DNA from 3 places in the Arthrobacter sp. T2-23 genome. Region 1 is predicted to be linked to each of the others. Evidence: riboswitches for the same ligand, from Rfam matches in the RefSeq annotation. Region 1 holds a riboswitch; each other region holds the start of a gene.
The links. A riboswitch is a leader RNA that binds a small molecule or an ion and turns the genes downstream of it on or off. The one in region 1 is predicted to bind S-adenosylmethionine.
Positions count from the first base shown of each region.

Region 2: linked by a shared signal. The riboswitch ahead of ACZ5Z0_RS10795 (DUF1737 domain-containing protein) and the one ahead of metX (homoserine O-acetyltransferase MetX) in region 1 are both predicted to bind S-adenosylmethionine.
Region 3: linked by a shared signal. The riboswitch ahead of ACZ5Z0_RS14960 (aminotransferase class V-fold PLP-dependent enzyme) and the one ahead of metX (homoserine O-acetyltransferase MetX) in region 1 are both predicted to bind S-adenosylmethionine.

Region 1 covers NZ_AP027917.1:940,340-947,762, reverse strand. Annotated here, with positions in the region: gene ACZ5Z0_RS04415 (bifunctional o-acetylhomoserine/o-acetylserine sulfhydrylase) at 54-1,370, shown strand; SAM riboswitch class IV at 1,465-1,580, shown strand; gene metX (homoserine O-acetyltransferase MetX) at 1,592-2,728, shown strand; gene ACZ5Z0_RS04405 (MFS transporter) at 2,901-4,283, shown strand; gene ACZ5Z0_RS04400 (hypothetical protein) at 4,528-5,229, shown strand; gene ACZ5Z0_RS04395 (GntR family transcriptional regulator) at 5,385-5,774, shown strand; gene ACZ5Z0_RS04390 (DUF1648 domain-containing protein) at 5,771-6,853, shown strand; gene ACZ5Z0_RS04385 (LysR family transcriptional regulator) at 6,900-7,423, opposite strand, start outside.
Region 2 covers NZ_AP027917.1:2,337,289-2,344,711, forward strand. Annotated here, with positions in the region: gene ACZ5Z0_RS10785 (O-succinylhomoserine sulfhydrylase) at 1-360, opposite strand, end outside; gene ACZ5Z0_RS10790 (rhodanese-like domain-containing protein) at 361-777, opposite strand; gene ACZ5Z0_RS10795 (DUF1737 domain-containing protein) at 774-1,064, opposite strand; SAM riboswitch class IV at 1,102-1,217, opposite strand; gene ACZ5Z0_RS10800 (aminodeoxychorismate lyase) at 1,306-2,271, opposite strand; gene cls (cardiolipin synthase) at 2,365-3,840, shown strand; gene pabB (aminodeoxychorismate synthase component I) at 3,858-5,927, opposite strand; gene ACZ5Z0_RS10815 (low molecular weight protein-tyrosine-phosphatase) at 5,924-6,493, opposite strand; gene ACZ5Z0_RS10820 (S1C family serine protease) at 6,589-7,423, shown strand, end outside.
Region 3 covers NZ_AP027917.1:3,201,223-3,208,645, reverse strand. Annotated here, with positions in the region: gene aroA (3-phosphoshikimate 1-carboxyvinyltransferase) at 1-436, shown strand, start outside; gene rsgA (ribosome small subunit-dependent GTPase A) at 420-1,535, shown strand; gene hisN (histidinol-phosphatase) at 1,631-2,443, shown strand; SAM riboswitch class IV at 2,552-2,665, shown strand; gene ACZ5Z0_RS14960 (aminotransferase class V-fold PLP-dependent enzyme) at 2,700-4,091, shown strand; gene ACZ5Z0_RS14955 (class I SAM-dependent methyltransferase) at 4,187-4,963, shown strand; gene ACZ5Z0_RS14950 (Nramp family divalent metal transporter) at 5,054-6,349, shown strand; gene ACZ5Z0_RS14945 (metal-dependent transcriptional regulator) at 6,360-7,088, shown strand; gene ACZ5Z0_RS14940 (fluoride efflux transporter FluC) at 7,085-7,423, shown strand, end outside.

The DNA.
Region 1 (7,423 bases):
CCCGGCCCCACGAGGCCAGGGCGGCCTGTGCCCAGTCACACAGGAGTTCTCCAATGTCCAACGCCTGGTCCTTTGAAACCCGTCAGATCCACGCCGGCCAGCAGCCGGACTCCGCCACCGGCGCCCGGTCGCTGCCGATCTACCAGACGACGTCGTTCGTCTTCCCCAGCGCTGAAAGCGCCGCCAACCGGTTCGCGCTCGCCGAACTCGCCCCCATCTACACCCGGATCGGCAACCCCACCCAGGACGCGGTGGAGCAGCGGGTGGCGAGCCTCGAGGGCGGCCTCGGGGCCCTCCTGCTGAGCTCCGGCCAGGCCGCCGAGACCTTCGCGATCCTGAACATCGCCGAGGCCGGAGACCACGTCGTCGCCAGCCCCAGCCTGTACGGCGGCACCTACAACCTGCTGGCCCACACACTAAAGAAGTTCGGCATCTCCGTGACATTCGTGGAAGACCCGGACAACCTGCGGCAGTGGCGCGACGCCGTGCAGCCGAACACCAAACTCTTCTTCGGCGAGGTGGTCTCCAACCCCCGCCAGGACGTGCTGGACATCGAGGGCGTCGCGGACGTGGCGCACCGGGCCGGGGTGCCACTGATCGTGGACAACACCCTCTCGACCCCGTACCTGATCCGGCCGATCGAGTGGGGCGCCGACATCGTGGTCCACTCGGCCACCAAATACCTGGGCGGCCACGGCGCCGCGATCGCCGGCGTGATTGTGGATTCCGGCAACTTCGACTTCGGCAAGGACCCGGAGCGCTTCCCCGGCTTCAACACCCCGGATCCCACCTACAACGGCCTGGTCTATGCCCGGGACCTCGGGACGGACGGGGCGCTGGGGGCAAACCTGTCCTTCATCCTCAAAGCCCGGGTCCAGCTGCTGCGCGACCTCGGCTCCGCCGTGTCCCCGTTCAACGCCTTCCTCATCGCCCAGGGCATCGAGACGCTGAGCCTGCGGGTGGAGCGGCACGTCGCCAACGCCGTCAAGGTGGCCGAATGGCTGGAAGCCAGGGACGACGTCGAATCCGTCGCCTACGCGGGGCTGCCGTCCAGCCCGTGGTACGAGCGCGGCCGCAAGTACGGTCCGAAGGGGACCGGCGCCGTCGTTTCCTTTAACCTCGCCGGGGGAGCGGAGGCCGGCAAGCGCTTCGTCGACGCCCTCGAACTGCACTCGCACGTGGCGAACATCGGTGACGTGCGCTCGCTGGTGATCCACCCGGCGTCGACCACCCACAGCCAGCTCTCGCCGGAACAGCAGGCGGTGGCCGGCGTCAATCCCGGACTGGTGCGGCTGTCGGTGGGACTTGAACACATCGACGACATCATCGCCGACCTCGACGCCGGTTTCCGGGCGGCCAAGGACGCCTGAGGTCCACACGGCGCCGTGGGGATTAGGGGCCCGGCTGTCACATGGAAGTCACAATCTTCGCCAATGCGCCGACGGGTTTCGTAGAATCGACGCAGGTCATGAGTGCCAGTGACAGCCCCGGCTTGCTGGCCGGCAACCCTCCTTCCGCGGCGGGGTGCCCCGGGTGAAGACCTGGCCTGCCGGTCAGCTGGCGGCGGGCAAGCGCGAGGTTAGGTCCACACATGACGATTGCCGTCTCCCGTACGGGAGTTCCCGAAAACAAGCTTTCCACTGTCCCCGACGGGACGGTTCAGTACCTGCCGATCGGTTCACTGGCGCTGGAGTCCGGTGCCACCCTGCCGGAGGTCACCCTCGCCTACGAGACCTGGGGAACCCTCAACGCGGACGCCTCCAATGCGGTGCTGATCGAACATGCCCTCACGGGAGACACCCACGTCACCCGGGGCGCCGGCGAGGAGCCCGGGTGGTGGGAGCAGCTGGCCGGCCCCGGTGCTCCGGTGGACACTGACAAGTATTTCGTCGTCTCCATCAACATCCTCGGCGGCTGCTACGGTTCCACCGGGCCCTCGACGCCCGGCCCGGACGGCAGGCCGTGGGGCTCGCGCTTCCCGCTGGTGACACTCCGGGACAGCACCGCCGCCGAAGCCCGTCTCGCCGATGCCCTGGGGATCGCCAGCTGGTACGCAGTGCTCGGCGGCTCACTCGGCGGAGCGCGCGCCCTGGAATGGGCAGTCAGCTACCCGGACCGAGTCCGGCGTTGCGCCGTCATCTCCGTGGGTGCCAGCAGCACCGCGGAGCAGATCGCCTTTGCCCAGGCCCAGACGCTCGCCATCCGCCAGGACCCAAACTTCAACGGGGGCGACTACTACGGCGGCCCGGAGCCGGACGCCGGACTGGCCCTGGCCCGCAGGATCGCGCACATCACCTACCGCTCCGCCGCCGAGCTGGACGGCCGCTTCGGACGGAACGCGCAGGCGGCCGAGGCCCCGCTGGAAGCAGGGTCGCTGGCCGGACGGGGCCGCTACCAGGTGGAGAGCTACCTCGACCATCAGGGCAATAAACTGGTCCGCCGCTTCGATGCCAACAGCTACATCGCGATCACCGAGGCGTTGATGAGCCACGACGTCGCCCGCGGCCGCGGCAGCCTTGAGCAGGCCGTTTCGCGGGCAACGGCGGAGTTTTTCGTCGCGGCCGTGGACTCGGACCGGCTGTACTTCCCCGCCCAGTCCCATGCCCTCGCCGACGCCCTGCCGGGGGAGGTGCCGGTCCACGTCATCGAGGCCCCGATCGGCCACGACGGTTTCCTCACCGAAATCGGCCAGCTTAGCGAGCAGCTCCGGGGCTACTTCTTCGCCTAGCCGCGACCGCGCTTTGTGCATTTTTGCAGACGCGCTCTGCGCGATTAGTCGTTGAGCCTGCGCCGCGGGACGTCCATACTCGTGGAGAATGACGCCGTGTGTCCCAACTCACACACGCGTTGTCAACCTTAATGGTCCACAGGGTGTCGAAGGCGACACCGAAGGAGTTCTCATGAGCACGGAAAACGCCGCCGCAAGGCGCGCAGACGAGACCGACGTCAAGGCGTCCGGTCTTAAGAAGGTAGTGGCGGCCTCCATGGCCGGCACCGTGGTGGAGTGGTACGAATTTTTCCTCTACGCTTCCGCCGCCACCTTGGTCTTCGGGAAGGCCTTCTTCCCCAATTCCCAGACCGAGCTGGACGGCATCCTCGCGGCGTTCCTCACCTACGCGGTGGGCTTCGTGGCCCGCCCGATCGGCGGCATCGTCTTCGGCCACTTCGGCGACAAGTTCGGCCGCAAGCAGCTGCTGCAGCTCAGCATCATCCTGGTTGGCGTCTCCACCTTCTTGATGGGCTGCCTCCCGACCTTCGCGCAGATCGGCTACTGGGCTCCGGCCCTGCTGGTCTTCCTGCGCTTCGCCCAGGGCTTCGCCGTCGGCGGTGAATGGGGCGGCGCCGTCCTGCTCGTCGCCGAGCACAGCCCCAGCAAGTCCCGCGGTTTCTGGGCCAGCTGGCCGCAGTCCGCAGTTCCGCTGGGCAACCTCTTCGCCACCGCCGTGCTGTTCATCCTCTCCTCGGTGCTGTCCTCCGCGGACTTCCTGGGCTGGGGCTGGCGCGTCGCCTTCTGGCTGTCCGCCGTGATCGTCCTGATCGGCTACTACATCCGCACCAAGGTCAGCGACGCCCCGATCTTCCTCGAGGCGCGCAAGGAAGTTGAGGCGGGCCACAAGGGTTACGGCGTCGCGGAGGTCTTCCGCCGCTACCCCCGCGGCGTCTTCACCGCCATGGGCCTGCGCTTCGCGGAGAACATCCTGTACTACCTCGTGGTCACCTTCTCGATCACCTACCTGAAGACCGTCGTCCACGCCGACACCGCCAAGATCCTGCTCCTGCTGCTCGTGGCGCACGCTATCCACTTCGCCGTGGTTCCGGTGGTCGGTCGTCTCTCGGACCGGTTCGGCCGGAAGCCCGTCTACATGGCCGGCGCCGTTCTGGGTGCCACCTGGGGCTTCTTCGCCTTCCCGATGATGGACACCGGAAATGACTTCATCATCCTGGCTTCGGTCATCATCGGCCTGCTGTTCCACGCCCTGATGTACGCCGGACAGCCGGCCATCATGGCCGAGATGTTCCCGACCCGGATGCGCTACTCCGGCGTCTCTCTCGGCTACCAGGTGACCTCGATCGTGGCCGGTTCGCTGGCGCCGATCATCGCCGTTGCGCTGCTGGGCCAGTACAAGTCCTCCGTTCCGGTGGCCATCTACCTGCTGATCGCCTGCGCCATCACGGCCGTCGCCGTGTTCTTCCTGAAGGAAACCCGCGGCATCTCGCTCCACGACGTCGACGCCGCCGACGCCCAGGGCACTGCCGACCTGCTCGCCGCAGGCAAGCGGTAACCGGCAGGCAGTCGCACAAGTTCAGCAATAGGCAGCCCCCGTCCCCCCACTGCGGGGACGGGGGCTGCTGTCGTGGTGCCTGCCCGGCGAGTCGCGTTTCTGGGCCGATATTCAGCTTCTGCCCAGCGTCGGCTTCTAGAGTGGAACCACACTTGGGCCGGGCAGGCCGAACCGGTCATTAAATTCCAGCGGAAGGGACCAGGTAGCAATGCCGACAACTCCATCATTGAAGACTCGTTTAGGTGTGGGAGCAGCAGCGGTTCTGGCCGCTGGCGCCATGGCCGCCGTGGGTGTCGGTGCCGCCTCTGCGTCCCCCTCTTCCCCGCACCCGGCGGCGACCTCGACGGCGGGTGCGCCTGCCGGAGCCAAGACAGGCGCTCATGCAGGTGTGCGCGGGCTCGGGGCATTCCTGCAGCTCAACGCGGACAGTCCGCAGGCAGTCGGGGACCGGGCCGCGAAGGCAGCGGCAGCCTTGGTGAACCACCCGAAGCATTTCGCCAAACTCCCCCCGGCGCTGCAGACCGACGTGAAGGCGCTCAAGGACGCCGCTCCGGCTGAACGCGTGCAGGACGCCTACAAGATCAAGACCACGGCCCTGTCGGGCGGCTACGGCGTTGAGGTCCAGAAGCGCGCCGAGCAGCTGGTGAAGACCGCGACCGAGGCCGCCGGTCTGCGCCAGGAACTGCGGACGGTCTTCACCTCGGCCAACCCGGGGGCAGGGCTGCAGAAGATCGCTGACCAGGTCATCAGCCACCCGAAGCTCTTCGCCAAGCTTCCGGCCAACCTGCAGGCAGACCTGAAGACCCTCAAGGGGGCTGCGCCGGCCGATCTGGACACCCAGGCCAACAAGATCAAGGAGACCGCGTTGAATGGCGGATACGGTACCCGGATCCAGAAAGTTGCCCAAGCCCTCGGGAAGAAGGCCGCAGCGGCGCCGGCTGCCTAACGAATCAATCCGCCAGTCCCAGGGGCCGGGCAGCCAAGTCATGGCTGTCCGGCCCTTGCGCTGCACCCGGAGTTCAGTCCCAAGTCCAAAAGCCTGTTGTCACCGATTCGCCATTTGTTCTATAACTTATAGAACAAGACGGGAGGTAGGAAGGCATGATCCTCAACATCGACCTGTCCGGTGAGGTGCCGATCTACCAGCAGCTGCGTGACCAGATCGTTGAGGCGATTGCCGGTGGCGTGCTGACCGAGGGCAGTTCGCTGCCGGCCACCAGGACGCTCGCCGCGGATTTCGGGATCAACTTCCACACCGTGAACAAGGCCTATGACCTCCTTCGTCAGCAGGGCCTGATCCGGCTCAACCGCAAGACAGGCGCGGTGGTGACGACGACGGTCGCGGCCCCTCCCTTCCCCGCGGAGTGGACCGCAAGAGCCCGGACCCTGCTGGCGGAGGCAGTCGTTAGAGGTTTGCCGGCCGACGAGGTTCTCCAGACCTGCCGGTCCGTGCTCGATTCATTCGCCGCAGCGCGAGAGGAGGAGCCATGAGCGTTGCCATCGTTCTGAGCTTGGTGTTGTTGGGGCTGGTGCTCCTGCTCGCCCTGGTGCTGCCCTCGGTCACCAGTCCTTTTGTGCCTTTCGGGGTCCGGGTGCCGGCCCAACATTCCGCCGACAGGGCAGTAATCAGGCGGGCCCGCATCTACCGGTGGCGGGTACTCACCATCGGGCTCGTCGTCATCGGAGCCGGCGTTGGCAGCTACGCTGTGAGCGGCGAACCGTTGCTGCTGCCGTTGTCGGTGCTGGCGCTTGTGGGTGCCTGGTATGGATGCTTCTTCCTGGCCAACCAGGAGATCCGGGCCGCCAAGGCCGCCGGGGGCTGGTTCCGGGGCCTGCACCAGGGCATCGCGGTGGACACCGAGCTGCGGACCGATCCGCCCCGGTTCCCCTGGCTTTGGCTGGCGCCCGCCGTGATCATCACCGTCGCCACGGCGGTGATTGGCGTGGTCGGCTACCCGTCGATGCCCGGTGTGCTCGCGGTGCACTACGGCGCGAAGGGCATGCCGGACCGGGTGGTCGTCAAGTCGGTCGGCGCGGCTTTCTCATTGGTGTTCGTGCAGATCGGCATGACCGCGCTGCTCGGGGGCATGGCGGCGGCTATCGTCCGAAGCCGGCCGGACATCGACCCGGCACGGCCGGTAGGCTCCGCGCGCTGGTCCCGGCACTACATATCCCTGGGCGCCAGGGCGCTGCTAGGGCTTGTCGCCATGATCGACCTGGCGATGCTGGGATCATCGCTGCTGATGTGGACCGGAACGGTCACGCCGTGGGCGCCGCTGATGGTCGCCGCGCCGATCCTGGCCGCCGTCGTCGTAACCGTTGTGGTCTTGGCCCGGAATAACCGTGAGCGGGATGGGGCCGAAGAAAACACGGGCCTGACACACCTGGATGACGACAAATATTGGCGCGGTGGTTTGGTCTACATCAACCGCGAGGACCACAAACTTTTGGTTCCGCGCCGCTTCGGTCTCGGATGGACCCTGAACCTCGGCAATCCCAGGGCGGCGATGCTTCTGGCCGGCGTTGTGGCGCTCATTGGCCTGGTGATCATCCTGCGTCTGGGTGGCTGACCACCACGGGCGCGCCCGGGCTTAGCCGCTCTGAGCAGCGCCCGCTTTAGCCGGTGAGCACGTCCTGGCGTTCGGCGATCTCTGTCCGGATGGCAGCAAGCACGGCCTGCACCGGGGCCGAGCGCAGCGACTCCGCCCGTGCCGCCGCCCAGATCGGCAGCTGCCGCTGGAAGTCGTCCGGCAGGACCGGCACGAACCCCGGCTTTCCGACAACCAGGAAGTTGGGCAGCAGGCCGATCCCGGCGGCGCGGCGGACGGCCTCAAGCTGGGCGAAGATACTCGTGGCCTGGAAACTGGAGCGCGGCATCGGCAGCTGGGTGTAGCGGTGGCCGAGTTCCGCGACCTGCAGCGCCGACTCGACGTACGAGACAAAGCCGTGCCGCCCGACGTCGTCGAGCGTTTCCGGCAGGCCGTGCTCGCGAGCGTACTGTGGGCTCGCGTAGAGCCGGAGGAAGTAGTTGGACAGGAAAATGGTCTGCGCGTTACTGACGTCAAGGTTGCCGACCACCACCTCCAAATCCACCCCTGAGCGGTTCTGGCTGACCTTGCGGGTGGCGCTGAGCATCTCCA
Region 2 (7,423 bases), 1.4 Mb from region 1:
CACGAAGCACGAGCCGAACAACGAGCGGGCCGCGACAACACGGTCCCCGGCGGCGAGCAACGCCCCGAGCGCGGTGAACACCGCGGACATGCCCGAGGCCGTGGCGAAGCACGCCTCGGTGCCTTCCAGCAGACGGAGCCGTTCCTGGAAGGTGGCCACCGAGGGGTTGCCGTAGCGGGAGTAGACGAAGCGCTCATCCTCGCCCGTGAAGGCACGCTCGGCCGCGGCGGCGGATTCGTAGACGAAGCCGGAGTTCAGGAAGATCGGCTCGGTGGTCTCCTGGAACCCGGTGCGGTCGAGGCCGCCGCGGACGGCCTGGGTATCCGGGCTCCAGCCCTGGGCGTCGGGATTGAAGCCCACTTAGTGCTTTCCGGAGTTGGTAGGGAGGCCGCGGTTCTTCCAGCCGTTGACGGTGCGGGCACCGGATGGGTCCGGGTCGCCCTCAAAGCCCTCAAGGACGTTGTAGGCGGTGAAGCCCGCCGCGGTGGCGGCGTCCGCGGCCGCCGCGGAACGCGCGCCGGAGCGGCACAGGAAGATGAGTTCGGCACCGTCGGCCGCGGGCACCTGCTGGCGCAGCTGCTCCACGAACTGCAGATTCGGGGTGCCGCCGGCAAAGGTCCACTGGATGAACAGCGGATCCCGCTGGCCGCCGGTATCCGCGGTATTTGGAACACCGATCTGGGCCCATTCGCCCTCGGTGCGGACGTCGACCAGGACGGCGCCGGCTTCAAGCCGGGCCCAGGCCTCCTGCGGGGTCAAGTCTCCGGCGTAGCTCACGCGTGGCCTTCGCCCTCGAACTCGACGGCGTCGAGCTCATCCACCGCGTTGGCGACGGCGGCGTCGGCGCTGGCGATCGCGGCCGGCAGCACGAGCGCCTGGGCAACGATCACGGTGCTGCCGTTGAACGTGGCAGAGGGGCTGCCGTGCAGGACATAGCCTTCGGCCAGCGCGGCGGACACGCGCTCGCAGAAGGCACGGTCATCGGGGCCGGTGAACAGGCGGTAGGCCAGCTTCACGTCGGCGCCGGGGGCGGCGGGGGACGGGGCTGGGGCTGTGGCGGGCACAGCGGGGGCGGACGCGTCAGGCACGACGGATCTCCTTCTTTCACGTTTGCAGCTCGAATGGGTCGATATGCCGAGTATTCACCTGAGGCACCCCGCCGCGAAAGGGAGGGTTGCCGACCGGCCAGTCAGGGCTTGGCGCCGGGTCTCATTACTCACAAAAAACGTAACACCTGCGACGCCGGCCCGCAGAGCCGCCGTCGTCATGTTAAGTAACCGGACCGGAGCCGGCCGGCCCCCGGGACTAGTCGATCGTGGCGTACAGCGCGTTGAGCTCGGCCGTGAGCTGCCGGCGCAGTTCGGGGGTACCAATTTCCTTGCCGTCGATGTGGTTCACCGGTGCGAGGAGCCGGATGCTGGAGATCAGCCACACGGCGTCGGCGTCGTAGAGGTCGTTGGGGACCAGCGGGCCGTAGCCCAGTTCCCAGCCGGCTGCCTTGGCCGCGGTGAACAGGGCGCCCTGCGAGGTCCCGGGAAGGATGCCGCTGTCCAGCTGCGGGGTGATCAGCCGGCGCACGGTGCGGCTCCCGCCCGCTCCGTCGTCGCTGGTCTCCAGGTGTGCCAGCAGGACGGTCGACGTCGGGCCCTCCAGGACCCGGCCGTCGGCGGACGTGAAGATGACATCGTCCGCGCCCTGGTGGTGGGCGTAGCGGAGTGCCGCCATGTTGACGGCGTAGGACAGGGTCTTGGCGCCCAACAGCAGCCAGGGGGCGCGTTCGCCCACCTCGCTGTCATAGCCGCGGTCCAGCAGGATCACGTCGATGCCGGTCTCGCGCTGGACGCGCCCGGCGGCCGGCGGCGGGGAGGCCTGGACCCAGCAGGTGGGGGTGGCAGCGCCCTCGACACCCCGGGTGGCCAGCAGCTTCACCACAACCTCGTCCGCCCCGTCGGCGCCGCCGCCAGCCGGGCCGGCGTGGCCGCGGAACTCGCCGATCGCGGTTTCAATCGCACGGCGCCAGGCGTCCTCCGCCGGAATATCCAGCTCCAGCGCCCGGGCGGAACCGGCCAGCCGGCTCAGGTGGGCCTGCAGCTTCCGCGGCTTTCCGCCCACCGCCAGCAGCGACTCAAAAACGCCGTCGCCGCGGGTCGCGCCCTGATCCGTGGCCATCAGCTGCGGTGCGGACGAGTCGGCGATCCGGCCGTTCTCAAAGGCGGGGTCGAGGAACACCAGCACCGTGGCGGGGGCCGGAACAGAGGCGGAGGTAGTCATGCCTTCAGCTTAGTGTGGCCCGCGGCGGGATAAGCTGTGCGGGTTGCCCGTTCCGGAACTGTTCCGCGGGTCTGGAGCTTGAGGGGTACGCCTGTGCTGTGGCCGTTTCCGCTGACCGGAATATTCCCGTCCTGGGTGATTCTGATCCTGACCGTGATTGACCTCGTCATCCGGGTGCTGGCGTTGGGAATCATTCCCGGCAACCGCCGGCCCACCACCGCGATGGCCTGGCTGCTGGGCATCTTCTTTGTGCCGGCGCTTGGCCTCGTCCTGTTCCTGCTGTTCGGCAACTTCCGGCTCTCCCGCCGCCGCCGCGCCCAGCAGGAAGCCGTGAACACCCGGGTGCGGGCCGGGACCTCGGCATTGGCCGCCGTCGAAAGCCAATATGCCGGGCCCGAGTGGGTGGCGTCCGCGGCTGAGCTCAACAAGACCCTCGGCTCGCTGCCGATGGTGGACGGCAACAGCGTCGAGCTGCTGTCCGGCTACCCGGATTCCATCAAGGCGATGGCCGCGGCCGTCCGCGAGGCCACGTCGTTCATCAACGCAGAGTTCTACATCATGAGCTCGGACCACGTCACCGACGATCTGCTGACCGCCCTGGAGGACGCTGCCGAGCGCGGCGTCGAGGTCCGGATCCTGTTCGACCACCTTGGCACGCTGCGCATCAAGGGATACCGGAAGCTGATCGCCCGGCTCGAGGCCAGCAAGATCCGCTGGCGGCCGATGCTGCCCCTCAATCCGGTGCACGGCCAGTGGCGTCGGCCGGACCTGCGCAATCACCGCAAAATCATGGTGATCGACGGCGAGGTCGCCTTCACCGGCTCGCAAAACCTGATCGAACCGTCCTACAACAACCCGAAGCACCGCAAGGTGGGCCGCGAGTGGGTCGAGCTGATGACCTGCATGCGCGGCCAGATCGTCACGACCTTGAACGTGGTCTTCGCCACCGACTGGCTGAGCGAAACCGACGAATCGCTGGAGCACCAGCTGGGGCACAGGCCCGAGTCCGCGCCCGGAAACGTGACCGCCCAGGTGGTGCCCAGCGGCCCGGGGTTCATCACCGAGAACAACCTGCGGCTGTTCAACACGCTGATCTACTCGGCGCAGCACAAGCTTTCCATTTGCAGCCCGTACTTTGTCCCGGACGACTCGCTGCTCTATGCGGTGACGACGGCGGCCCAGCGCGGCGTCGACGTCGAACTGTTCGTTTCGGAGAAGGGTGACCAGTTCTTGGTCCACCACGCCCAGCAGTCCTACTACGAGGCGCTGCTGGAAGCCGGCGTGCGGATCTACCTTTACAAGGCGCCGTTCGTGCTGCACGCCAAGCACTTCACGGTGGACAACGAGGTGGCCGTGCTGGGCTCGAGCAACATGGATATGCGCTCGTTCTCGCTGAATCTCGAGGTCTCCGTCATGCTGCTCGGCGAAGACATCGTGCAGCGGATCCGCGCCGTGGAGGACACCTACCGCGGCATTTCGCGCGAACTCAAGCTCGAGGACTGGATCAAACGGCCCATGGGCGTCAAATACGTGGACAACGTCGCACGGCTCACGGCCACCCTGCAGTAGGCCGGGACGCCGGACCCTTAGCCCCGCGGGAACTCCGCGCCGAGCGCCGAGAGGACCCCGAAGGCCTTGGTCCGGATTTCCTCGTACTCCTCCTGCGGGGAGGAATCCGCGGTGATCGCGCCGCCGACGCCGAGGCTCACGGTGGTGCTGTCCGTGCCGGCGGCGGCCACCAGGGTCCGGATAGCCACCGCGAGGTCCGTGGCGCCGCTGAGCGAGAAGTAGCCGATCGCCCCGGAGTAGACCCCCCGCGGCGCGGCCTCGAGCCGGTCCAGGATCGCCATGGTGCTGACCTTCGGCGCCCCGGTCATGGAGCCGGCCGGGAAGCAGGCCGCCACGGCCTCGGCCCGCGGCATTCCGGGCCGGAGCCGCGCGTCGATGGTGCTGACCATCTGGTGCACCGTGGCGTAGCTTTCGATCGCGCACAGCCGGCTGACCGAGACGGACCCGGGCACCGCGAAGTGGCTGAGGTCGTTGCGCAGCAAGTCCACGATCATGATGTTCTCGGCCCGGTCCTTGGGCGAGGATTCCAGTTCGCGGCGCAATCCCTCGTCCCGGGCGGCGTCGTCGGACCGGCGCCGGGTGCCCTTGATCGGCTCGGCCCGCATGGCGCCGTCGGCGGAGATCCGCAGGAAGCGCTCCGGCGAGGTGCTGGCCACGGTGAGGCCCGACAGTCGCAGGAAGCTGGCGAAGGGTGCCGGATTGCGGCGCCGGAGGGCCAGGTACGCCTGCCACGGATCGAGCTCCCCGGCTGGCGCGCTGGCCGTCAGGGCCGTGGTGAGGCAGACCTCGTAGCTGTTGCCCTCGGTGATCTCGTGCTGCGCCGCGGCGATCTTGGCCTTGTAGGCGGCCTCGGTGTCCCGGGCGCTGAAGTCCAGGGCGGGGGCGGGGCCGGCCGAATGCCCGACGCCGCCGGCTGCGGGTTCGGGGCCCTGGTCCGCGGCCAAGACGGCGGCTCGGGCGGTAGCCAGCCAGTCGCCGGCGTCCGGGGCGTCGAGGGCGAGCAGCCACGCCGTGCGTTCCCGGTGGTCCAGGACCACGGCGCGGCCGGCGAAGATCAGGCAGGCATCCGGGGTGGCGGCCTCGACATTGCTGCCGCCGGTCTCGCGCTTGAGTTCGTAGCCGAGGTAGCCGAGCCAGCCGAGGGTGAACTCGCACGGGTAGCCCTGCGGGGCGCGCAGCGCGCGGCGGCCCCATACCCCGTCAAGCCAGCGGAAGAACCCGCCGTCGGTCTGTACGGTCGAGTTGCCGACGCTCACCCGGGTCCGTCCCGAACGGTGCCGGACGGACTGGCCGAAGCTGCCGCCGTCGTCGGCCAGGATGCTGAAGCGGCTGCGTTCGGCTCCCGCGCCGCCCTGCCGGTTCGGTTCGCCGGCGCCGCCCTCGGCCAGGGAGGAATCAAGCCACACCGCGTTCGGGGAGCCGCCATAGAGCAGCTCGAAGAGCCTGGCCGCGTCCGGTGCGGCGTCCAGCCGCTCGGCCGTCAGTTGCAGCCCGCGGCGGGCCGAAAGTTCCGGGAGCAGCACCGGGGACAGCGCGGGAAGGTACTGGAGGGCCTGCAGCACCTCGGCGGGCGCGGCGCCGTCGGCTAAGTTGAGCACCCGCACGTCGGCCCGGGACGGCACATCGTCCGCAGCGAGCCACTCGTCTTCCTGCCCGGCCCATTGATCCCAGTAGGGGCGGTAGGTCTCGCCGTCGCGGGACAGGGCCCGCGTGCGGCGGTCCTGGTCGGGGGAGTCGGCCCAGATCACGGCGTCAAGGAAGGGCATGGCGGCCGCGGCGCCCGCACCCACGCCTTCGACCAGGACGATTTCGGCCGGTGGGGTCAGCCGGGTGTCGCCGTCGTAATGCCGTTCCCAGTCCCAGCTGACCCAGAGGGCAGCTTCGCCGCGGCGCAGCGGGGCCAGCACGGTGGCTGCGTAGCGCTCGATGCCCGCCGCCAGGCCGTTCCAGCCGGGGTAGATGTCCTCGAGGTGGAAGAGGGAGACTTTGTGGTGTTCGCGGAGCCGGGCCGCGAGTTCGATGGCCAGGGTGGTTTTGCCTGCCCCGGAGCGTCCGTCGATGGCGATGATGACGGGTGCGGGGCTCATGAACTAGAGCGTACCCGGTGCCCTGTGCTGCCCTGGTGCGCCTGCTGCCGTCCCCCGGTCTGCAGCCGGGCTGCGCGGACGTGGCCCAGAATGCCCGGGACCGCGGCCTGGATCAGATCCCAGGTAATGTCGAAGTCGGCGTGTCCGCCGTACCAGGGGTCCTCGATGCCCTGGTCCAGGGGATCCTTGCCGGCGACAGCGGGGTCGAAGCTGCGCAACATCCGGATCTTGGCCAGCGAGGCCTGATCCGGCGCGGCCTGGCGCAGCCAGCCGTAATGGTCCACGTCCAGGGCCAGGATCAGCTCGCGCGACTGGAACCAGTCATTGCGCCACTCGCGCGCGACGTGCAGCTCGGAGCCAATGTTGTGGGCCGCGAGCTTGCGGGCGGCCCGCGGGTCGATCGGGCGGCCCACCTCATAGGCGGTGATCCCAGCCGAATCTACCTCGACGCCGGTCAGCTGCGCCGCGGCCGCGGCCTCTGCCAGCATCAGTTCGGCCATCGGAGACCGGCAGATGTTTCCGGTGCAGACCGTGATGATCCGGTACTGGCTCGACATAGAGGTCATGACTAAGCATGACGGATCACCTAGGGTCCCGGCCAGCCGGGCCGCCGGGTCCTTTGGCTCTGGACCGTCGGCCCGGCCGTCCGCAGACTGTCTCTATGACGGATCGGGAGTCCCCTGCCGTGCCGGCGGTCATGCCCCGGGATGCGGACGGAGACGCGCCGTATGGTGCCCCGGCGGGGGCCGCCGCGGTCCCGCCGCCGTCGACGAATCCAGGGGCCGTCGCCGAAGCGCCGGGCCGCGGCCCCGAGCGGCGCGCGAAGCGCTTCTCCCTCGGTTTCCTCCAGCTGCTGGGGCTCGTCCTGGTTGCCGCGCTGGCAGGCGCCGGATCGTCACTGCTGGTCGCGCGGTTCAGCGGCTGGGGAAACGCGACCGTGGTCAAGCAATACGTCACCACCGGCGGCGCGGTCTCCGACCACCCCACGGATATCAAAGGCATCCTGGCAACCTCGCTGCCCGCCGTGGTCTCGGTCAAGGCCACCACCACGCAGTCCAACCCCTTCCTGGATCCGAGTGGCGCCAACCGGGTGACGGCCGAGGGGACCGGGATAGTCATCGGCAGCACGGGGGAGATCCTTACCAACGCCCACGTGGTCCGGGGCGTGGTCAGCGGAGCATCGACCGTGAGCGTGACCTTCCAGGACTCGAGCAGGCTCGCGGCCCGGATCGTCGCCTCGGACAGCGATAACGACGTGGCGCTGTTGAAGGTCTCCGGTGTGACGGGCCTGGCGGTGCTGGAACTGGGGGACTCCGGAGCCATGGCGCCGGGCGACCCCGTCATCGCCATCGGCTACGCCCTGGGGCTGGACGGCGGCCCCAGCGTCACGACCGGCATCATCTCCGCGACCGGGCGGGCGGCCCCGACCCAGACCGGCGTCGGCGCCGCTTCCCGGCTGACCAACCTGTTGCAGACTGATGCGCCGATCAGCTCGG
Region 3 (7,423 bases), 1.3 Mb from region 1:
GACCGTCACCGGCGGGCATGAGATCAAGGGAGGCGACTTCGACCAGACCAGCGAACTGGCCCCCACCGTCGCCGCGCTCTGCGCCCTGGCCACCGGACCGTCACGGCTGAGCGGAATTGCCCATCTCCGGGGCCACGAAACGGACCGGCTCGCCGCCCTCGTCGCGGAAATTACAAGGCTCGGCGGCGACGCCGAAGAAACCGCCGACGGCCTCATCATCCGGCCGGCCACGCTGCACGGCGGCGTCGTGCACAGCTACGCCGACCACCGCATGGCCACCGCCGGTGCCATCCTGGGCCTGGCCGTGCCCGGCGTCGAGGTTGAGGACATCGGAACCACGGCGAAGACCATGCCCGACTTCCCGCGACTCTGGGAAGCCATGCTGGCGCAGGGAACCACAGCAGAGAAGGACGCCGCCGGTGGCACGCAGCACTGACTCCTGGGACGAGTCCGATGTCCGGATCCGCCCCAACAAAAAGGGCACCCGGCCCCGCACCAAGGACCGGCCCAGCCACGACGACGCAGTCACCGGGCGGATCGTCACCGTTGACCGCGGACGGTACACCGCCGTCGTCGGCGAAGGCACCGCGGACGAACGCAAGATCATCGCCGCCCGCGCCCGGGAACTGCGCCGCAACCCCGTGGTGGCTGGCGACTTCGTCTCCCTGGTCGGGAACGTCAGCGGCGAACCCGACACCCTGGCGCGGCTGGTCAAGATCCAGGACCGCCGGACGCTGCTGCGCCGCAGCGCCGACGACACCGACCCGATTGAACGCGCCGTCGTCGCCAACGCCGACCAGCTGGTCGTCGTGGTCGCCGCAGCCAACCCGGAACCGCGCACCGGGTTCATCGACCGTGCGCTGGTGGCGGCCTACGACGCCGGGATCGAGCCGCTGCTGCTCGTCACCAAGGCCGACGTCAAGGATCCCGCGGAACTCCTCGCCAACTACCAGCACCTCGACTTCCCGGTGATCATTTCCAAGACCGCGGATTCGGCGGCCTCCGGCATCGACGCCCGCTCCGGTGACGGTCTGTCCGCCAGGCTCGACAAGGCCGCCGTCTCCCAGCTGCGGGCCTACCTCGACGGGAAAGTCACCGTCATGCTCGGCCATTCCGGCGTCGGAAAATCCACCATGGTCAACGCCCTGACCGGGGCCGAACGTGCCACCGGCGGCGTCAACGCCGTCACCGGGCGCGGCCGCCATACCTCCTCCTCCGCCCTGGCGCTGAAGGTCAACGACGCGCCCGCCGGCAGCTGGATCATCGACACCCCCGGGATCCGTTCCTTCGGCCTGGCCCATGTGGACCCGGACCGGATCCTGCGGTCCTTCCCCGACCTGGCGCCCGGCACCGAGGACTGCGAACGCGGCTGCAAACACGACTCCGCCGCCGTCAACTGCGGGGTGGACGCATGGGTGCAGGACGGCCACGCGGGGGCGTCCGGTCCTGCGCGGCTCGCCTCGCTGCGCCGGCTGCTCGGCACCGACCCCCGGCTTGAAGCGCAGGAAACCAAAGAACTCGGCAGCGTCTCCTAGCAGCGTCTCCTAGCAGGGTCTCCTCGCAGGGTCTCCTCAGCAGGCAGCGACGTGGCCTCCCGGTCTACGGCGGCTTTTGACGGTAGTTTGGAACTATGAGCCAACCCGCTTCGAGCTACAACGATGACCTGCGCCTTGCCCATGTACTGGCAGATTCCGTAGATTCCCAGACCATGAGCCGCTTCAAGGCGCTCGACCTTCGGGTCGAGACGAAGCCGGACCTTACCCCCGTCACCGACGCCGACAAAGCCGCCGAGGAAGCCATTCGGGGGCAGCTGTCCCGTTCCCGCCCGCGCGACGCGGTTCTCGGCGAGGAATTCGGCAGCACGGGCCACGGCTCGCGCCGCTGGATCATCGACCCGATCGACGGCACCAAGAACTTCGTCCGCGGCGTCCCCGTCTGGGCCACCCTGATCGCCCTCGTCGACGAAGGCGAGCCCGTTGTCGGCGTTGTCAGCGCCCCCGCGCTGGGCAAGCGCTGGTGGGCCGCCAAGGGCGCCGGTGCGTACACGGGCCGGTCCCTGGCGGCCGCCACCCGGCTGAAGGTCTCCAACGTCTCCCAGCTCTCGGACGCCTCGCTGTCCTACTCGAGCCTGGGCGGCTGGAAGCAGCGCGGCAACCTCGACGAGTTCCTCGGCCTCACCGAGGAAGTCTGGCGTACCCGTGCCTACGGCGACTTCTGGTCCTACTGCCTCGTGGCAGAAGGCGCCGTCGACATCGCCTGCGAGCCAGAACTCAACCTCTACGACATGGCCGCGCTGGTCCCGATCGTCACGGAAGCCGGCGGCCGCTTCACTTCGCTCGAGGGCGAGGACGGCCCCTTCGGCGGCAACGCCCTGGCCACCAACTCGATCCTGCACTCAGAAGTCCTCAAGCGCCTCAACCCGGATCTCGACGACCTGCTCTAGGGCATTCCGGCGGCTCCCGGGCGGCTCCCGGGCGCATCCCGTAACAAAACGCTTCACATTCCTGCCGCTCCTTTTCTGCGGCAGCGGCCATGGCCTACGCTCGAAACAGGTCACGAGTGCCAGCGCAAAACCCCGGTTTGCTGGCCGGCAACCCTCCATTCGCGGTGGGGTGCCCCGGGTGACGACCTGGCCGGTCCGGAACGGACCCGGCAAGCGCGGATCCCCGGTACGTGGGGTCCTTTTCGAGTGAGGTCCCATGACGACTGCCACTATTCCTGCCCGTCCCGCCGTTGCTGCCCGCCGGCCACTGTCCGCGGTCTCCGGCGCCGAAATCCAAGCCCCACTGATCCAGGGCGGCCACGTCCGCTACGCCAACCTGGACTACGGTGCCTCCGCCCCGGCCCTGTCCGTGGTCTCCGCCTACCTGAACGAGATCCTGCCGTACTACGCCAGCGTCCACCGCGGCGCAGGCTACGCCTCCCAGCTCAGCACTTCGGTGTACGAAAACGCCCGGAACATCGTCCGCGGCTTCGTCGGCGGGCGCCCGGATGACTCCGTGATCTTCACCCGGAACACCACCGACTCGCTGAACCTGCTGGCCGGCTGCCTGCCCGTCGCCGACGGCCGGCACACCGGCGAAGTGCTCTACCTCGACATCGAACATCACGCGAACCTGTTGCCCTGGCAGAACGTCCCGCACCGGAGCGTCGTCGCCGCCCGCACCCTGGCCGGGACCCTGGCGCAGCTCCGGACGGAACTCGCCCACGGCGGCGTGAGCCTGCTCGCCGTCACCGGCGCGTCCAATGTCACCGGCGAAATCCTGCCGATCCGCGAACTCGCCTCCCTCGCGCACGAATTCGGCGCCCGGATCGCCGTCGACGCCGCCCAGCTCGCCCCGCACCGCCGCATCGACATCGCCGCGGACGACGTCGACTACCTCGCCTTCTCGGGGCATAAGCTTTACGCCCCGTTCGGCGCCGGGGTCCTGGTCGGCCGCCCGGACTGGCTCGACGCCGGCACACCCCACCTCGCCGGCGGCGGCGCCGTGCGGGACGCCCGGCTCGACACTGTCAGCTGGACTACCGGCCCGGCACGGCACGAGGGCGGCTCCCCCAACGTCCTGGGCGCCGCCGCGCTGGCCCGCGCCACCCAGGTCATCGAGGCCCTCGACGAGCGGCAGTGGCATGCCCACGAGGACGCCATCCGTTCCTTCCTGGTCGAGGGGCTCCGGCGGATCGACGGCGTGAGTGTCCACCACATCTTCGAGGACACCGACCAGGGGGAGGGCCCCGGCACGATCGGCGTCGTGAACTTCTCTGTCGCCGGCTACGACGCAGGCCTGGTCGCCGCATACCTGTCCGCGGAACACGGCATTGGCCTGCGCGACGGCCGGTTCTGCGCGCACCCGTTGCTGAAGCGGCTCGGCCTGCCCGCCGGCTCGCTCCGCGCAAGCTTCGGCCTCGGGTCCCGGATTGAAGACGCGCAGCGGCTGCTCGCCGGCCTCCAGGAACTGCGGCGCAACGGCCTGGGCTGGGACTACGTCGTGGACGCCGGCCGCTGGGTCCCGGCCAACGACACCCGCAGCTACCCGCACTGGGCGCCGAACACGCCGGGCACCGCGGGGGCCGCCCCCTGCACCCCGGACTAGCGACCGGGTCGGCATCGAGGGCCGGCAGGGACGCCCCCGCCGGCTGCGTGCGGTAAATTCGGTAGGTACCCACCAGAGCCCGAAGGAGATCGCACGTGGCACGCGGCGGCCCCAAACTGCACGGGGGACCCAAACTCCAGCACGAACGCCGGCAGGAGCTCGGCCAGAGCTTCCAGGACGGCGGCGAGCACTACGACCGGGTCCGGCCCGGCTACCCCGCCGACTCCGCCGACTGGCTGATCCCCGCCGGGGCCCGCGACGCCGCAGACCTGGGCGCCGGCACCGGCAAGTTCACCGCACTGCTGGTCGAAAGGGGGCTCCGGACCATGGCCGTGGACCCCTCCCCGGACATGCTCGAGCAGTTGCGCCGGGCCCTGCCGGGTGTGACCGCCGTCGAGGGGACCGCAGAACACACGTCCCTGGCGCCGGAGGCCTTTGACCTGGTCACGGTGGCGCAGGCCTGGCACTGGTGCGATCCCCTGCTGGCCAGCACCGAGGTGGCACGGATCCTGCGTCCGCACGGCGTGCTGGGGCTGATCTGGAACCAGCTGGACACCTCCGTGCCCTGGGTGCACCGGCTGTCACGGATCATGCACGCCGGGGACGTCCACAAGCCCCACTTCACACCGCCGCTGGGTCCCGAGTTCACCGGGCTGCAGAGCCACCTCACCCGATGGGAGGATCCCGTGACCACGCAGGACCTCATGGAACTGGCCAAGTCCCGCAGCTACTACTTGCGGGCCGGCGAAGCCACCCGCGCCAAGGTGCTCGGCAACCTCGACTGGTACCTGCACGAACACCTCGGTCACACCGGCAATGAGGTCCTGCCGCTTCCGTACCTGACGCAAAGCTGGCGCGCCACCAAGGCCTGACGCCGCATTGCCCCGCCGACCGGCCCCGCCTATGATTTCGGTATGCCTAATTTTTAAGTTCAGGCAGATGGAACTTCGAGGGAGCGCGCAGTGCTGGACGTCACCGGACCCAAACCCCGCCCCGGGGGTCCGCCGCCCGCGCGCAAGGGCCGTGGCGGCCGCCGCGCCCTGCTCGGACTGCTGGGCCCGGCGTTCGTGGCAGCGATCGCCTACGTGGATCCCGGCAACGTGGCCGCCAACCTCACGGCCGGCGCGCAGTACGGCTACCTGCTGGTCTGGGTCCTCGTCGTCGCCAATGTCATGGCCGTGCTGGTCCAGTACCAGTCCGCCAAACTCGGCATCGTCACGGGCAAGAGCCTGCCGGAAATCCTCGGCGAACGGCTCCGGCCGGCCTGGCGCCGCGCCTTCTGGGTGCAGGCCGAAATCGTGGCCGCTGCCACCGACCTGGCCGAAGTGGTGGGCGGTGCGATCGCCCTGTATTTGCTCTTCGGCTTCCCGCTCCCTTTGGGAGCGGTGATTGTGGGCGGCATTTCGATGGCCCTGCTCGCCGTGCAGAGCCGCAACCGGCAGCGGCCCTTTGAGTTCATCATCATCTTCCTGCTGGGCATCATCACCGTGGGGTTCCTGGCCGGCCTCTTCATCAGCCCGCCCGACGCCGGCGGTGTCCTGGCCGGGCTGGTGCCCGGCTTCCAGGGCCCTGACACCGTGCTGCTGGCCGCGAGCATGCTCGGCGCCACCGTGATGCCGCACGCCATCTATGTGCACTCTGCGCTGTCCAGGGACCGGCACCGCCCCAACCCGCACCTCCATGTCCCGGCGCACGCCGTCGCGCGGCTGGTCAGGGCCACCCGCTGGGACGTGGCCGCGGCGCTGGCCGTCGCCGGGATTGTCAACGTCGGCATGCTGCTGCTGGCCGCCTCCACCCTGGGCGGCGAGGAGGGAACGGACACCATCGAGGGCGCGCACGCCGCGATCACCGCCAACCTCGGCCCGGTGGTCGGCGTGGTCTTCGCCGTCGGACTGCTCGCCTCCGGACTGGCCTCCACCTCGGTGGGCTGCTACGCCGGCGGCTCCATCATGCAGGGCCTGCTCAAGATCCGGATCCCGCTGATGACGCGCCGGGTGCTCACCCTGATCCCGGCCGTGGTGCTGCTGAGCGTCGGTTTCGACCCCACCTGGGGCCTGGTGCTCAGCCAGGTGGTGCTCAGCTTCGGAATCCCGTTCGTCCTGGTCCCGCTCGTGGTGCTGACCAGCAGCAGGCCCCTGATGGGAGAGTTTGCGGACGGGATCGTCCTGCGCGTTGCCGCGATCGTCAGTGTGGTCCTGGTGGTGGCGCTGAACCTGGTCCTGCTGTGGCTCACCTTTTCCGGCGCCGCCGGACGGTAGGCTGGGGGCTGTGAAGACCAGTCCGCCCTCCTCCTCGATCGAGGACTACGTCAAGGTCATCTACTCCTTCACGGAGTGGCAGGACAAGCCCATCACCTCCACGCAGCTTGCCCAGCGCCTCGGCGTCGCGAATTCCTCGGTCTCCGAGATGGTCCGCAAGCTTAAGGACCAGGGCCTGGTGGACCACAAGCCCTACGGTGCGGTCACCTTGACCGATGACGGCGTCCGGCTTGCCCTCTCGATGGTCCGCAGGCACCGGCTGATCGAGACCTTCCTGGTCCAGGAGCTCGGCTACCGCTGGGACGAGGTGCACGACGAGGCCGAGCTGCTCGAACATGCCGTTTCCGACACCTTCATCGAGCGGATGGCGGCAAAGCTGGGGAACCCGGTCCGGGATCCGCACGGCGACCCGATTCCCGCCGCGGACGGCTCGGTCCTGATGCCCCCGGCCCACCGGATGAGCGAACTCGACGACGGCCACACCGGCCGGATCACCCGGATCAGCGACGAGAACCCCGAACTGCTGCGCTACCTCGCGGCCGAACAAATCGACCTGGACGCCGACGTCGAGGTCCTGGGCCGGAAACCCTTCGGCGGCCCCCTCGTGGTCAGGATCGGTCCCCCCGGCGAGACCCGCGAGGTCGACCTCGCCGACGCAGTGGCCGCCGCGCTCTGGGTGCACAGCAACACATCGCACGCGGGCTGCAGCATGGCCGGGCCCGCAATGGGTGCTGAATGAAGTCGCTGCACGCGGACCGCCCGGCCGCTGCCTCCGGGATGCCCGGGTGGCGGGCGTGGGCGGCAGTCGCCGTCGGCGGCCTGATCGGAACCGAGCTGCGCTACGGCGCTGGGCTGGCCTTCCCCGAAACCGCCGGCGCCGTGCCGTGGACCACCCTGGCGATCAACGTCCTGGGCAGCTTCGTCCTGGCCGCCCTGACCACCCTTTGGATCGCTCGGCCCCGCACCGCCTTCTGGCTCAGGGCCGGGCTTGGCCCGGGGCTGCTGGGTTCCTTCACCACGTTCTCGGCGCTGGCCCTCGCTATTGACCAGCTCGTCCGGGGCGGCTTCCACGCC